Regions from separate parts of the Variovorax sp. OK605 genome, predicted to be linked through region 1. Evidence: riboswitches for the same ligand, from Rfam matches in the RefSeq annotation. Region 1 holds a riboswitch; each other region holds the start of a gene.
What was found. Region 1 has a riboswitch for glycine ahead of BM013_RS11180 (D-amino acid dehydrogenase). Riboswitches for the same ligand answer to the same signal wherever they lie in the genome.

Region 1 (4,563 bases):
TGAGCGCCGAGCTGCCCGAGGTCACCGACTGGTCGGGCACCGTCGGCATCGGCGTGTCGGCCAACAACGCCGAGTATTTCGACGAGCCCGGCATCAGCCTGATGCTGTGCGCGCTGCCCAGCGACCAGTACCGCGTGTTCTCGGGCGTGGCGCCGCTGGGCAACTCGGAAATGAGCGGCTTCGAGGCGCACACCGCGCTGGTCCACGCCGACCCCGCAACGCCCGACCTGGCCGAGCTGATCGGCGAGATGGCCGGGCGCACCGACACTGGCTACCTGTTCGGCGGCCTGACCTCGGGCCGCGGCAGCGCGCTGCAGTTCGCGATCGGCGGCAACGGCAACATCCGCGGCCACGGCGCGGCGGGCGGCGTGTTCTCGGGCGGCTTGTCGGGCGTGGTGTTCGGCGAGGGCGTGCGGCTGGTGTCGCGCGTCACGCAGGGCTGCCAGCCGCTGCGCTCGGGGGCGGGGCGCCAGCGCGAGATCACCGAGGCCGACGGCAACCTGCTGCTCAGGCTCGACGGCGAACCGGCGCTCGACGTGCTGCTGGCCGACCTGCAGGTGTCGCTCGAGCGGCCGCAGGAAGCCATCGACGCCGTGCGCAACACGCTGGTCGGTCTGGCCGACGCGGGCAGCGACGGCATCCGCCGCACCGGCGACCTGGGGGCCGACGTGCTGGTGCGCCACATCATCGGCCTGGACCCCACGCGGCGCGGCATCGCCATTGCCGACACCGCCGAGGCCGGCATGCGGCTGACCTTCTGCCGCCGCAACGCGCAGGCCGCCCGGGCCGACCTGATGCGCATCTGCGCGGAAATCCGTGAAGAGCTGGAGCCCGAAGAACAGACGCTGGCCACCGCGCGCGCCGTGGCCGCCGGCGAGGCCGAGGCGGCGCCGCACCCGGCGCGGCGCATTGCCGGCGCGGTGTACGTGAGCTGCTCCGGCCGCGGCGGACCGCACTTCGGCGCGCCGGGCGCCGAGCTGCAGATCGTGCGGCACGCGCTGGGCGATGTGCCGTTGGTCGGCTTCTTTGCCGCGGGTGAAATCGCCCGGCACCACCTGTATGGCTATACCGGGGTGCTGACGGTGTTCACCAGCAACGACTGAAGCGAACGCCGCAGTCCGGTCACCAAGCCATCAGGCGGTCAGGCCGGCTGCAGCACGCGCGGCTGCGGTGCCGGCATGCCGGTGAACGCGAAATCGACCTCGGGCGCCAGCCCGCTCACGATGCGCGCGATCGACTTGCCCGAGCCGCAGGCGTGGGTCCAGCCGAGCGTGCCGTGGCCGGTGTTGAGGAACAGGTTCTGCAGCTTCGTCTTGCCGATCAGCGGCACGTTGCTCGGCGTGGCGGGGCGCAGGCCGGTCCAGAACTGGGCCTGCGTGGTGTCGCCGGCGCCGGGGAACAGCGCTTCGACGCGGCGCACGATGGCTTCGCAGCGCACCTGGTTCAGGTCGCGGTCGTAGCCGTTGAGCTCGGCCGTGCCGGCGATGCGCAGGCGGTCGCCGGACTCGGACGTGTAGCGCGAGAACACCAGCTTGAACTCGTCGTCGGTCAGCGAGACCTGGTGGGCCTTGGAGGCGTCTTTCACGGGCAGCGTCACCGAATAGCCCTTGGCCGGGTAGATCGGCAGCCGGATGCCCAGCGGCGCCGCGAGCAGCGGGCTCAGCGAGCCCATCGCCATCACGAACGCGTCGCCGCGGATGCGCTGGAAGCGGCCTTCGTTGTCGGTGGCTTCGACGTGGTCGATCTTGCCGCCGGCTTCGCGCAGCGCGGTGATGGTGTGGCTCATCAGGAACTTCACGCCGGCCGCCGCCGCGAGCTTGCAGAGTTCGCGCGCGAAGCGGTTGGCGTCGCCGGATTCGTCTTCGGCCGTGAAGGTGGCGCCGGCCAGCTTCGGGCGGATGTGGGCGAGGGCGGGCTCGATCTTCACGGCCTCGTCGGCCGAGATGACCTGGCGCTCGCAGCCCAGGGCGCGCATCTGCTCGGCGGGGGCAAGGGCGCCGTCGAATTCCTTCTGCGTCGTATAGAAGTGCAGGATGCCCTGGGTGCGCTGGTCGTAGGCCAGATGGGTGTCGCGACGCAATTGCTGCAACATGTCGCGGCTGTATGTACCCAAACGAACGATCTGCTCGATGTTGTGGCGGGTGCGCGCCGGGGTGCATTCGCGCAGGAACTGCAGGCCCCAGAGCCACTGGCGCATGTCGGCGCGGATACGGAAGAGCAGCGGGGCGTCCTCCTTGCCCAGCCATTGCAGCACCTTGAGCGGTGCGCTGGGGTTGGCCCAGGGTTCGGCATGGCTGACCGAGATCTGCCCGCCGTTGGCGAAGCTGGTTTCGGCGGCGGGGGTGGCCTGCCGGTCGATCACGGTCACGTCGTGGCCGAGTTGCTGGAGGTAGTAAGCCGAGGTCACGCCGAGCAGGCCGGCGCCAAGAACGATCACGCGCATTTCAAGTACCTTTGAGGTTGCAGCGCTTGAACGACGGGCGTGGTGTGCTATTGAATCAATAGCAGGCAACCGGACGGCCGTGTCCAAGTTGCCGCTCCCCCTGTCCTCGGTACCTGAGAGATTCACCCGCTGCGCCCGCAGCGGGTTTGCTCCTTCGGTGCGTCACGGCCATGAAATGGCGTGGCGGCTCTCCAGACGGCGTTTCAGTTGATGCAGTACTGACCCCTTGCCGAAATCCTCCATCGGGACTTCGTCGGGCCGACCTGAGCGTTTATGGGAGTTTGCGCCTTCGGTAGGGCCACCGGGGTGGCCCGCTCTCCTGCAGTGGGCGCGATTGTAGGCGGGGGCTGCGTGGCTGCCAACCCGCCGGTTTTTGGGCGCCGGGCCGATGGGATAATGGCCGGTTGATCATTCGTGATTTGCCGCAGGGCGAGTTTTCACAACATAAAAGGGACCCCATGATCCTGGTTACCGGCGGCGCCGGCTTCATTGGCGCCAATTTCGTACTCGACTGGATCGCGAACAGCGACGAGCCGGTCGTGAACCTCGACAAACTGACCTACGCGGGCAACCTCGAGACCCTCGCGTCGCTCAAGGGCAACCCGAAGCACATCTTCGTGCAGGGCGACATCGGCGACAGCGCACTGATCGACCGCCTGCTGGCCGAGCACAAGCCGCGCGCCGTCGTGAACTTCGCCGCGGAATCGCACGTCGATCGCTCGATCCACGGCCCCGAGGATTTCGTGCAGACCAACGTGCTCGGCACCTTCCGCCTGCTCGAATCCGTGCGCGGCTTCTGGAGCGCGCTGCCGGCCGACGAGAAGACCGCCTTCCGCTTCCTGCACGTGTCGACCGACGAGGTCTACGGCTCGCTCTCGAAGACCGACCCCGCCTTCACCGAAGAACACAAGTACGAGCCCAACAGCCCGTACTCGGCCAGCAAGGCCGCCAGCGACCACCTCGTGCGCGCCTGGCACCACACCTACGGCCTGCCCGTGCTGACCACGAACTGCTCGAACAACTACGGCCCGTTCCACTTCCCCGAGAAGCTGATCCCGCTGATGATCGTCAACGCGCTGGCCGGCAAGAACCTGCCCGTGTACGGTGACGGCATGCAGGTGCGCGACTGGCTCTATGTGAAAGACCACTGCAGCGCCGTTCGCCGCGTGCTCGAAGCGGGCAGGCTGGGCGAGACCTACAACGTGGGCGGCTGGAACGAGAAGCCCAACATCGAGATCGTCAACACCGTGTGTGCGCTGCTCGACGAGCTGCGCCCCCGCGCCGACGGCAAGCCGTACAAGGAGCAGATCGCCTACGTCACGGACCGCCCGGGCCATGACCGCCGCTACGCCATCGACGCGCGCAAGCTCGAGCGCGAACTCGGCTGGAAGCCCGCTGAAACCTTCGACACCGGCATCCGCAAGACCGTCGAGTGGTACCTGGCGAACAGCGAGTGGGTGAGCAACGTGCAGAGCGGCGCCTACCGCGAATGGGTCGAGAAGCAATACGACGACGCAAAGGCCGCCACATGAAGCTGCTGCTGCTGGGCAAGGGCGGACAGGTCGGCTGGGAATTGCAGCGCAGCCTGGCGCCGCTCGGCGAACTGGTTGCGCTCGATTTCGACAGCACGGATTTCCGCGCCGACTTCAGCCGCCCCGAGCAGCTGGCCGACACGGTGCTGAAGGTGCGCCCCGACGTCATCGTGAACGCCGCTGCGCACACGGCCGTCGACAAGGCCGAGAGCGAGCCCGAGTTCGCGCGCAAGCTCAACGCCACGTCGCCCGGCGTCGTGGCCGAAGCGGCCCAGCAGATCGGTGCGCTGATGGTGCATTACTCGACCGACTACGTCTTCGACGGCAGCGGCAGCAAGCCCTGGAAGGAAGACGACGCGACGGGTCCGCTCAGCGTGTACGGCCAGACCAAGCTCGAAGGCGAACAACTGGTGGCGCAGAACTGCGCGAAGCACCTGATCTTTCGTACGAGCTGGGTGTACGCGGCGCGCGGCGGCAACTTCGCCAAGACCATGCTGCGGATCGCCAAGGAGCGCGACAAGCTGACCGTCATCGACGACCAGTTCGGCGCGCCGACCGGAGCGGAGCTACTGGCCGACGTGACGGCGC
Region 2 (4,563 bases), on a different contig from region 1:
GTCGCCGTACAGCAGCGTCACGCCGGGGCCGATGGCGGCGCTCCAGTTCGAGGCGATGGCGGGCTGGCCGGGGTACGCGAAGCCGAGCGCGCCGATCTGGAGGAGGGGGGTAGGTGGGTTCATGGTCGCGGCCGACTGTACCAAGCGAGCTTGTGCAGCCGGCCGCACGAAAGGCGCCCGCCGTGGCTACCATTCGGCTCCATGAAAAAGCTGCTCGCCACCGGTCTCCTCGTGTCGTTGTTCGCCGGCCCGATGCTCGCCGCGCCGTCCGCGCAGGTGTTCGAGGTGGTGAAGAAGCCCGAGTCGGTCGATGCGCAATGGCGTGCGCGCCTGTGCGCCCTGCTGCCGCAGCCGTGCGACGTGCAGCAGCTGGGCCTGTACCGCCCACGCGGCGCAACGCCGGGCGATTTCGTCGTGCTCTCCGCGCAGCCGCTGGCCATGGCGCGCGTCAAGCGCACCACCGACGCGAAGGGCTGGCAGCTCGACCGCATGTACGAATTCCCGGCCTACGCCGAGTCCGTCAGGAAGGAGGACAACGCGGGCGCGCCCGAGACCCGCCTGTCGCTCGCGCCCGCGCTCTATCCGCTGGCCGAAGGCAAGTGGGCGGTGGCCGTGCTGCAGACCGTGTCGGAGATGTACTCGGGCGGCGGCGCCTCGTTCGACACCGCCGACTTCGTGCCGCTCGAGGACGGCAAGGCCGTGCACGAAGACATTCCCTTCTCGTGCTTCAAGATGATCCGCGCCTGCTTCAGCGAGAAGGAATACAAGACCTCCAGGCACTGCCACGACGAGAGCAACGGCAGCCTGCGCATCGCCTACGGCGAAGCCGCGAAACCCGGTGGCCTGTACGACTGGCAGTACACGTGGCTGCAGACCGAGTGGGGCCAGAACGAACCGCAGAGCGCCGCGGTCAGCTCGCGCATCCGCTTCACCGCGAAGACCACCGAGCGCGCGGGCTTCTGCGGCGGGCCGCAGTAAATACAAAGGCGTACGGCGCACCGTGTGCGCGGCGCACGCGCACCGTGCGCGCAGCGGAGGGCCACGCGCATCGCGCCGAGTGGCACGCAAACTGCTTTGGAGAAATCCATCCAGGAGAAATGCCGGCTCGATGCTTCGAGTTAGTGCATTACCGAAGGCGATAGCCCAGAACGCTCAGGTCCCAAGACTGGATTTTTCTAACGCTGGAGAGCGCTGACCGGACCCGTTGCAGGGACCGAGGGCAGCCGCCGAAGGGGCAAGCCCTGTGCGATGTGCGCGCGGGGTGAATCTCTCAGGCAAAAGGACAGCAGGGGCACGCCGCGCAGAGCGCGGGGTGTCCGTGTTCGCTTCCGGAGCCTCCTTGTTTCCATGACTTGTTTTCCGCAACGCCACACGACGCATGTGTTCCTGGCGTTGCCCGTTTTCGCGTCCCCCTTTTTCAACCGGAGAACTGACCCATGCTGACGAAACGACGACTGAAAGCCATCTTCGCGGGCGCCCTGCTGGCCGCGGCGGCAGCCACCACCTTCGCGCAGGACACCGGCAAGGTGCTGCGCCTGGTGCCGCAGTCCGACCTGAAGATCCTCGACCCGATCTGGACCACCGCCTTCATCACGCGCAACCACGGCTACATGGTCTACGACACGTTGTTCGGCGTGGACGAGCAGGGCAAGGTGCATCCGCAGATGGTCGACAAGTACACGACCAGCCCCGACGGCAAGACCTGGACCTTCACGCTGCGCAAGAGCCTGGCCTTCCACGACGGCAAGCCCGTCACCTCGGAAGACGTGCTCGCCTCGCTCAAGCGCTGGGGCCAGCGCGACGGCCTGGGCCAGAAGATGTTCGCCGCGCTCGACAAGGCCGAGGCGGTCGACGCCAACACCTTCAAGCTGGTGTTCAAGGACACCTTCGGCATGGTGCTCGACGCGCTGAGCAAGCCTTCGTCGAACCCGCCTTTCATCATGCCCGCGCGCGTGGCCGCCACGCCCGCCGACAAGCAGATCGACGACGCCACCGGCTCGGGCCCGTACATCTTCAAGAAGGACGAGTACCGCCCCGGCGAGAAGATCGTCTACCTGAAGAACACCAGGTACGTGCCGCGCACCGAGGCGCCCTCGGGCACCGCCGGCGGCAAGAACGTGTACGTCGACCGCATGGAATGGATCATCCTGAAGGACGCGCAGACGCAGGCCAACGCGCTGGCCAACGGCGAGGTCGACATGATCGAGTGGGTGCCCTCCGAGCAGTACACGGCGCTGAAGAACAACCCCGCCATCACGCTCGACAGCCCGGTGTCCAAGGGCTCGTTCGCGCTGCACCTGAACCACCTGATCCCACCCTTCGACAACCCGAAGATCGCGCAGGCCGCGTTCATGGCCATCAACCAGGAGGCGCTCATGCGCGCCCAGCTGGTGCACAAGGAGCTGTACAACAGCTGCGCCTCCATCTACCCGTGCGGCTCGACCTTCGCGACCGACAAGACCGGCTACTTCACCGGCAAGCCGCAGTTCGAGAAGGCCAAGGCGCTGCTGAAGGAAGCCGGCTATGACGGCAAGCCCGTGGTGCTGATGTTCCCGGCCGACTTCGCGGTGCTCAACAAGTTTCCGCCGGTGATGGCGCAGCTGCTCAAGCAGGCCGGCTTCAACGTCGACATGCAGTCGATGGACTGGCCCACGCTGGTCACGCGCCGCGCCAAGAAAGACCCGGTCACCAACGGCGGCTGGAACCTCTTCATCACCGGCTGGGGCATTGCCGACAACATGAACCCGATGTTCTTCGCACCGCTCACCGGCACCGGCGACAAGGGCTGGTTCGGCTGGGCCACCGACGACAAGCTCGAGCAGCTGAAGTCGGAGTTCCTCGCCACGGCCGACGAACCCAAGCGCAAGGAACTGGCCACGGCCATCCAGCAGCGCGTGTACGACACCGGCATCTACGCGCCCATCGGCGAATACAAGCCGCTCACGGCCTACCGCAAGGGCGTGGTGAGCGGCGTGGTGCGCTCGCCGGTCGGCGTGTTCTGGAACCTGAAGAAGAACTGAGCCCGCCTCACGGGACCCGCCCATGCTGCTCTTTCTTGCACGCCGCATTCTCTCGACCGTGCCGGTGCTCGTCATCGTCGCGCTGATCGTCTTCCTGATGCTGCGGCTCGCGCCCGGCGACCCCGCGGCCGCCATCGTGGGCGACAGCGGCACCAGCGAGAACATCGCCAGGGTGCGCGAGCAGCTGGGCCTGAACCAGTCGCTGCCCGTGCAGTTCTTCCACTGGAGCGCGCAGCTGCTGCAGGGCAACCTGGGCGAGTCGTACTTCATGAAGAAGACCGTGACCGAGCTGATCGGCCAGCGCATCGAGGCCACGGTGTCGCTGGCCGCGGTGACGCTGGTGGTCACCATCCTCATCGCGGTGCCGCTGGGCGTGATCGCCGCGTGGCGCCATGGCGGGTGGCTCGACCGCATGCTCATGGGCTTCTCGGTGATGGGTTTCTCGATACCCGCCTTCGTCATCGGCTACGTGCTCATCTGGATCTTCGCGCTGCACCTGCAGTGGCTGCCGGTGCAGGGCTACGCGCGGCTGAGCCAGGGGCCGCTGCTGTGGCTCAAGCACCTGATCCTGCCGTCGATCACGCTGTCGATCATCTACGTGGCGCTGATCGCGCGCGTCACGCGCGCGGCGGTGGCCGAGGCCATGACCGAGGACTACATCCGCACGGCGCGCGCCAAGGGCATATCGGAGACGCGCCTGCTGATGCGCCATGCGCTGGCCAACGCGGCGATTCCCATCGTCACGGTGATCGGCATCGGCATTGCGCTGCTCATCGGCGGCGTGGTGGTCACCGAGACGGTGTTCGCCATTCCGGGGCTCGGCCAGCTCACGGTCGACGCGGTGCTCTCGCGCGACTTTCCGCTGATCCAGGGCATCACGCTGTTCTTCTCCGTCATCTATGTGCTCATCAATCTGCTGATCGATGTGAGCTACCTGGTGTTCGACCCCCGCATCCGGTATTGAACCGCCACGAAGAAATACCATGACCGATTCGTCTCTTTCCCTCGCCCCCCCGGGGCCTGCATCCGACGGCGCCGTGGAGGCACTGCCGCCGCCCAGGCGCCGCTCGCTGCTCAAGCGCATCCTGGCCAACGGGTCGGTGCGCGCCGGCGGCGGCGTGCTGGTGCTGCTGGTGCTCATCGCGCTGGCCGCGCCGTGGCTCGGCACCATCGACCCGACCGCCATCGACCCCGGCAGCTCGAACATCCTGCCGGGCACGCGCGGCGAGTTCAACAGCCTGGCCGGCGACACCTTCGAGCACCTGTTCGTCATGGGCACCGACAGCCTGGGCCGCGACATCTGGAGCCGCACGCTGTACGGCGCGCGCGTGTCGCTCACCGTGGGCATCGCGGTGGCCGCGCTGGCGGTGGTGTTCGGCATGCTGGTGGGGCTGCTGGGCGGCTACTTCCGGCGCATCGACAGCGCCGTCATGCGGCTCATGGACGGCGTCATGGCCATTCCCGGCATCCTGTTCGCGATCAGCCTGGTGGCGCTGTTCGGCGGCAAGCTGCTCACGGTGGTGGTGGCCATTGCGGTGCCCGA
Region 3 (4,563 bases), on a different contig from region 1:
GCACCACCCAGCTGCCGGCCGCCGCGCCCACGAGCATCACGCCCGAAATGGCATGGATCAGCTGCCCGCGCCGGTGCACATGCGACGGAATGAAGGCGTCGCCCGCCGGGTCGGTCGCCAGCGCCGCGACGGCGCGCGGGGTCGACTCGCCCTCTTCGGGCCGCAGGTTGATGTCTTTGTCCATTTCTCGACGATGTTTGCCAATTCGTAGCGAGAAGATCTTCGCACGGCTTCCTACGATCGCTTTTTCACAAGAAAACGAAAGAAACGATAGCCATGAACAAGCGCCGCCTCGGGCTGCTCACCGGCACCCATGCCGTCAACGATCTCTACCAGGGCCTGGTGCCCGCGCTGCTGCCCTTCATGGTGCTGGAGCGCGGCTACAGCTACACGGCCGCGGCCGGCCTGATGCTGGCGGCCACCGGGCTGTCGAGCGTGGTGCAGCCGCTGTTCGGCCTGTACGCCGACCGCCATCCGCGCAGCTGGCTGGTGCCCACGGGCTTCCTGGTGGCCGCGCTGGGCGTGGTGCTGGCGGGGCTGAGCCAGAGCTACCTGCTGACCTGGATCGCCATTGCGCTGTGCGGCCTGGGCATCGCGGCCTACCACCCGCCGGCCACGGTGGCGGCGCGCGCGGCGGGCGGTGCGTCGCAGAAGGCGATGAGCGTGTTCTCGGTGGGCGGCACCATCGGCGCGTCATTCGCGCCGGTGCTGGCGGCCACGGCGGTGGGCGGCGGCAGCCTGTCGCGCAGCTACCTGCTGGGCGTGCCGGCGGTGGTGATGGGGGTGGTCTGGCTGCTGGCCAGCACGGGGCGCGCGGGCAGCGCCGCGGCGGCCGCTTCGGCCGCCGCGCGCAAGGCCGGCGCCGCAGTGGCGAAGCCGCCCAACGACTGGCGCGCCTTCGGCTGGCTGGTGGCGACCATCGTGGGCTGGTCGATCCCGTACGTCACGGTGCTGTCGATGCTCTCGTTGCGCATCACGCGCGACCTGCACGGCACGGCTTTCCAGGGCGCCGCGGCGCTCACGGCCTTCACCGCCGCGGGCGCGGTGGGCACGCTGCTCGGCGGCTGGCTGGGCGACCGCATCGGGCGCATGGGCACCATTCGCGCGGGCTACCTGCTCGCCTTGCCGGCGCTGGCCGGCCTGGTGCTCGCGCCCTCGGCCGGCTGGGCGCTGGCCTGCACCGCGCTGCTCGGCATGAGCATGTTCCTGCCCTTCGCCGCGCAGGTGACGCTGGCGCAGGACTACCTGCCGCGCAACCCGGCCACGGCCAGCGGCATCACGCTCGGGCTGGCGCTGTCGGTGGGCGGGCTGGTGTCGCCGCTGTTCGGCATGCTGTCGGACGCGCGCGGCCTGGGCGTCACGCTGACCGCCGTGTTGTGCGTGCTGTGCGTGGCCACGGTGCTCGCGCTGCGGCTGCGCAACCGGTCGATGCAGCCGATGGGCGCGGGCGTGGAGGGTGCCGCGGCCTGAACGGGTTGAACGGGTTGAACGGGTTGAACGGGTTGAACGGGTTGAACGGGTTGAATGGGTTGAATGGGTTGAACGCGCGCGCAACCATTGGCTCATCCGCAAGGAAAGCGCAGGCGGCTGAGCTTGTGGCCCTGTAAGTCGAATGGTTCATGAAGGTGTCACCACTTGCAACGATGCTGCAGTCCTCGATTCCCCAAGGCTGTGGCTGCATGCTTCCCACCAAGACCGACAAGGCGCGCGACGAACTGCAGGGCGGCCAGCGCACGCTCACCCAGCGTGAGCGCGCGCTGCTGCTGATGGCCGACGGCCGGCGCTCGCTGACCGACTTCAGTCCGCTGTTCACCACCCGGGACGAGGCCGAGCAGGCGCTGCTGGCGCTGGTGCAGCGCGGCTACCTGCAGGACCCCCAGGCGGCCGCCGCCGCGGCAGCAGCCGCCGCGCAGGCGGCGCAGGCCCAGGCCCAGGCTGCGGCTGCGGCCGCCCCGGTCGCGGAACCGATCCAGGTCAGCACCTCGGCCGACAGCTTCGACGGCAAGCGCTCGCTGGCCACCACGCGCATGTTCCTGTTCGACATGTGCGAGCGCATGTTCGTGCGCCGCGACCCCAGGTTCGCGCTGCAGATGCGCGACGCCCTGCGCGAGGCGCGCGACCGCGACGCGATGCTGACCATCGCCGCGCTGATGCTCAGCGAGGTCGAGAAGACCGCCGGTCCGGAGCGCGCCGAATCGCTGCGCGAGCGCATCGACCGGCTGCTGCCGCCGGCCGAGATCGTTCACTGAAACAAAAACCTGGGCCCCGCGCGATCCACTACACTCGCCCGGGTCAGGAGAGAGCCCCGCACGACGGGGCCGCCGAAGGCGCAGGGGATTCCCGAACGCTCAGGCAAAAGGACTGACAAGGCGCCGGTGAACACCGGCGTTTCCTTGCTGGAGAGAGGCCGCGGCACCCGAAACGGTGCACCGGCCCACCGAAGGAGCAAACCCCGATCGTGGGGTGAATCTCTCAGGTAAAGCGGACAGCAGGGGTGGCCCATGGCTTGCGTCATGGATTTCGTCTGCCCCTTTTGCCCTCTGGAGAGCCCCGTGGCTGCTTCTTCCGCCTCCGACACCCTTCTCAAGACGCCGCTGTACGACCTCCACGTGGCGCTCGGCGCCCGCATGGTGCCCTTCGCGGGCTACTCGATGCCGGTGCAGTACCCCGCCGGCCTGATGGCCGAGCACAAGCACACGCGCGACGCGGCCGGCCTGTTCGACATTTCCCACATGGGCCAGCTGCGCCTGGTGGGCCCCGACGCCGCCGCCGCCTTCGAAACCCTGATGCCCGTCGACGTGGTCGACCTGCCCGCCGGCAAGCAGCGCTACGGCCTGCTGCTGAACGACGAAGGCGGCATCCTCGACGACCTGATGTTCTTCAACGAAGGCAACGGCTCGCTCTTCGTGATCGTCAACGGCGCCTGCAAGGTGGCCGACATCGCCCACATCCAGCAGAAGATCGGCGGCCGCTGCGACGTGCAGCCCCTACCCGACCACGCCCTGCTGGCGCTGCAGGGCCCGCAGGCCGCGGCCACGCTGGCGCGGCTGTCGCCCGGCATCGAGCGCTTCGTGTTCATGACCGGCGGCGCGGTGCAGATCGGCGATGACAAAGTCAAGGTCGACGCCTTCGTCACCCGCAGCGGCTACACCGGCGAAGACGGCTTCGAGATCTCGGTGGCCGCCAAGGACGCCGACGCGCTGGCCCGCCTGCTGCTGGCCCAGCCCGAGGTGAAGCCCGTGGGCCTCGGCGCGCGCAATTCGCTGCGCCTGGAAGCCGGCCTGTGCCTGTACGGCAACGACATCGACACCACCACCACGCCGGTCGAGGCCTCGCTCAACTGGGCGATGCAGAAGGTGCGCCGCGCGGGCGGCGCGCGCGAAGGCGGCTTCCCCGGCGCCGCGAAGATCCTGGCGCAGCTGGCCGCGGCCACCGCGGGCGCGGCCGGCCACACCGACCACGACACGCTCAAGCGCAAACGCGTGGGACTGGTGGCGCTGGAGCGCATTCCGGTGCGCGACGGGACCGTGCTGCAGTCCTTCGAAGGCCATGACATCGGCATCGTCACCAGCGGCCTGCTCGGCCCGACGGCCGACCGCTGCGTGGCCATGGGCTACGTGGCCACCGCGTTCTCGCAGCCCGGCACGCGCGTGCAGGCCATCGTGCGCGGCAAGCCGGTGCCGATGGAAGTGTCCACCATGCCTTTCGTGCCCACCCGCTACTACCGTGGTTGACGCGGCTGACGCGGTTGATGCACACCGAGCCCCGTTAGGCTCTGCACCCCGAAACATTTTTTCCACGAGGAGTTTTCCATGAGCATCAAGTACACCAAGGACCACGAATGGGTGTCGGCCGAAGGCGACGCGGCCACCGTCGGCATCACCGTGCATGCGCAGGATGCGCTGGGCGACGTGGTGTTCGTCGACCTGCCTGAAGTCGGCAAGAGCTTCGCGCAAGGCGAAGTCGCCGGCGTCGTCGAATCGGTCAAGGCCGCCGCCGATGTGTTCATGCCCGTGTCGGGCGAAGTCACCGAAGTGAACGAAGCGCTGCGCGCCGACCCCTCGCTCGCCAACAGCGACCCGCTGGCCAGCGGCTGGTTCTTCAAGGTCAAGCTGAGCGAACCCGCGCAGCTCGACGCCCTGCTCGACGCCGCGTCGTACGACAAGTTCGCCGCCGAATCCTGAAATGATGTTTGCCCCTCGGCTTGCCACTTCGTGTGCTTCTCCATCCCCCATGGGGAAGGCGCGGTCCGCCTTGGGGCGGCCCGGCGGCGACCGCTGAGTTCTTTTATTAACGCCGATAGACAGTCACCGCCATGCCGACGCCCGCCCTTCCCTCTTTGCAAGAACTAGAGAACGCCGAAGAATTCCTTGCCCGCCACATCGGCATCGATGCGGCGGACGAGGCGCGCATGCTGCCGGTGATCGGCTCGACGACGCGCGCGGAGCTCATCGACGGCATCGTGCCCGCGGCCATCCGCAGGAGCAAGCCGATGCGCCTGCCCGCGCCGGTGACCGAAGCCGACGCGCTGGCCGAGCTGAAGGCGATGGCGTCGAAGAACAA

Region 2: it holds a riboswitch for glycine, as region 1 does, so the genes downstream of both, BM013_RS05510 (ABC transporter substrate-binding protein) here and BM013_RS11180 (D-amino acid dehydrogenase) in region 1, are expected to answer to the same signal.
Region 3: it holds a riboswitch for glycine, as region 1 does, so the genes downstream of both, gcvT (glycine cleavage system aminomethyltransferase GcvT) here and BM013_RS11180 (D-amino acid dehydrogenase) in region 1, are expected to answer to the same signal.

What each region holds. Positions count from the first base shown of each region.
Region 1 is NZ_FOWL01000003.1:635,079-639,641, reverse strand. It holds gene BM013_RS11185 (FIST signal transduction protein) at 1-1,103, shown strand, start outside; gene BM013_RS11180 (D-amino acid dehydrogenase) at 1,142-2,443, opposite strand; glycine riboswitch at 2,534-2,648, opposite strand; glycine riboswitch at 2,685-2,775, opposite strand; gene rfbB (dTDP-glucose 4,6-dehydratase) at 2,902-3,975, shown strand; gene rfbD (dTDP-4-dehydrorhamnose reductase) at 3,972-4,563, shown strand, end outside.
Region 2 is NZ_FOWL01000002.1:240,708-245,270, forward strand. It holds gene BM013_RS05500 (ABC transporter ATP-binding protein) at 1-123, opposite strand, end outside; gene BM013_RS05505 (hypothetical protein) at 202-978, shown strand; glycine riboswitch at 1,172-1,296, shown strand; gene BM013_RS05510 (ABC transporter substrate-binding protein) at 1,437-3,020, shown strand; gene BM013_RS05515 (ABC transporter permease) at 3,043-3,984, shown strand; gene BM013_RS05520 (ABC transporter permease) at 4,004-4,563, shown strand, end outside.
Region 3 is NZ_FOWL01000014.1:163,854-168,416, reverse strand. It holds gene BM013_RS30190 (AraC family transcriptional regulator) at 1-184, opposite strand, end outside; gene BM013_RS30185 (MFS transporter) at 277-1,470, shown strand; gene BM013_RS30180 (hypothetical protein) at 1,680-2,249, shown strand; glycine riboswitch at 2,284-2,374, shown strand; glycine riboswitch at 2,387-2,499, shown strand; gene gcvT (glycine cleavage system aminomethyltransferase GcvT) at 2,553-3,734, shown strand; gene gcvH (glycine cleavage system protein GcvH) at 3,813-4,184, shown strand; gene gcvP (aminomethyl-transferring glycine dehydrogenase) at 4,316-4,563, shown strand, end outside.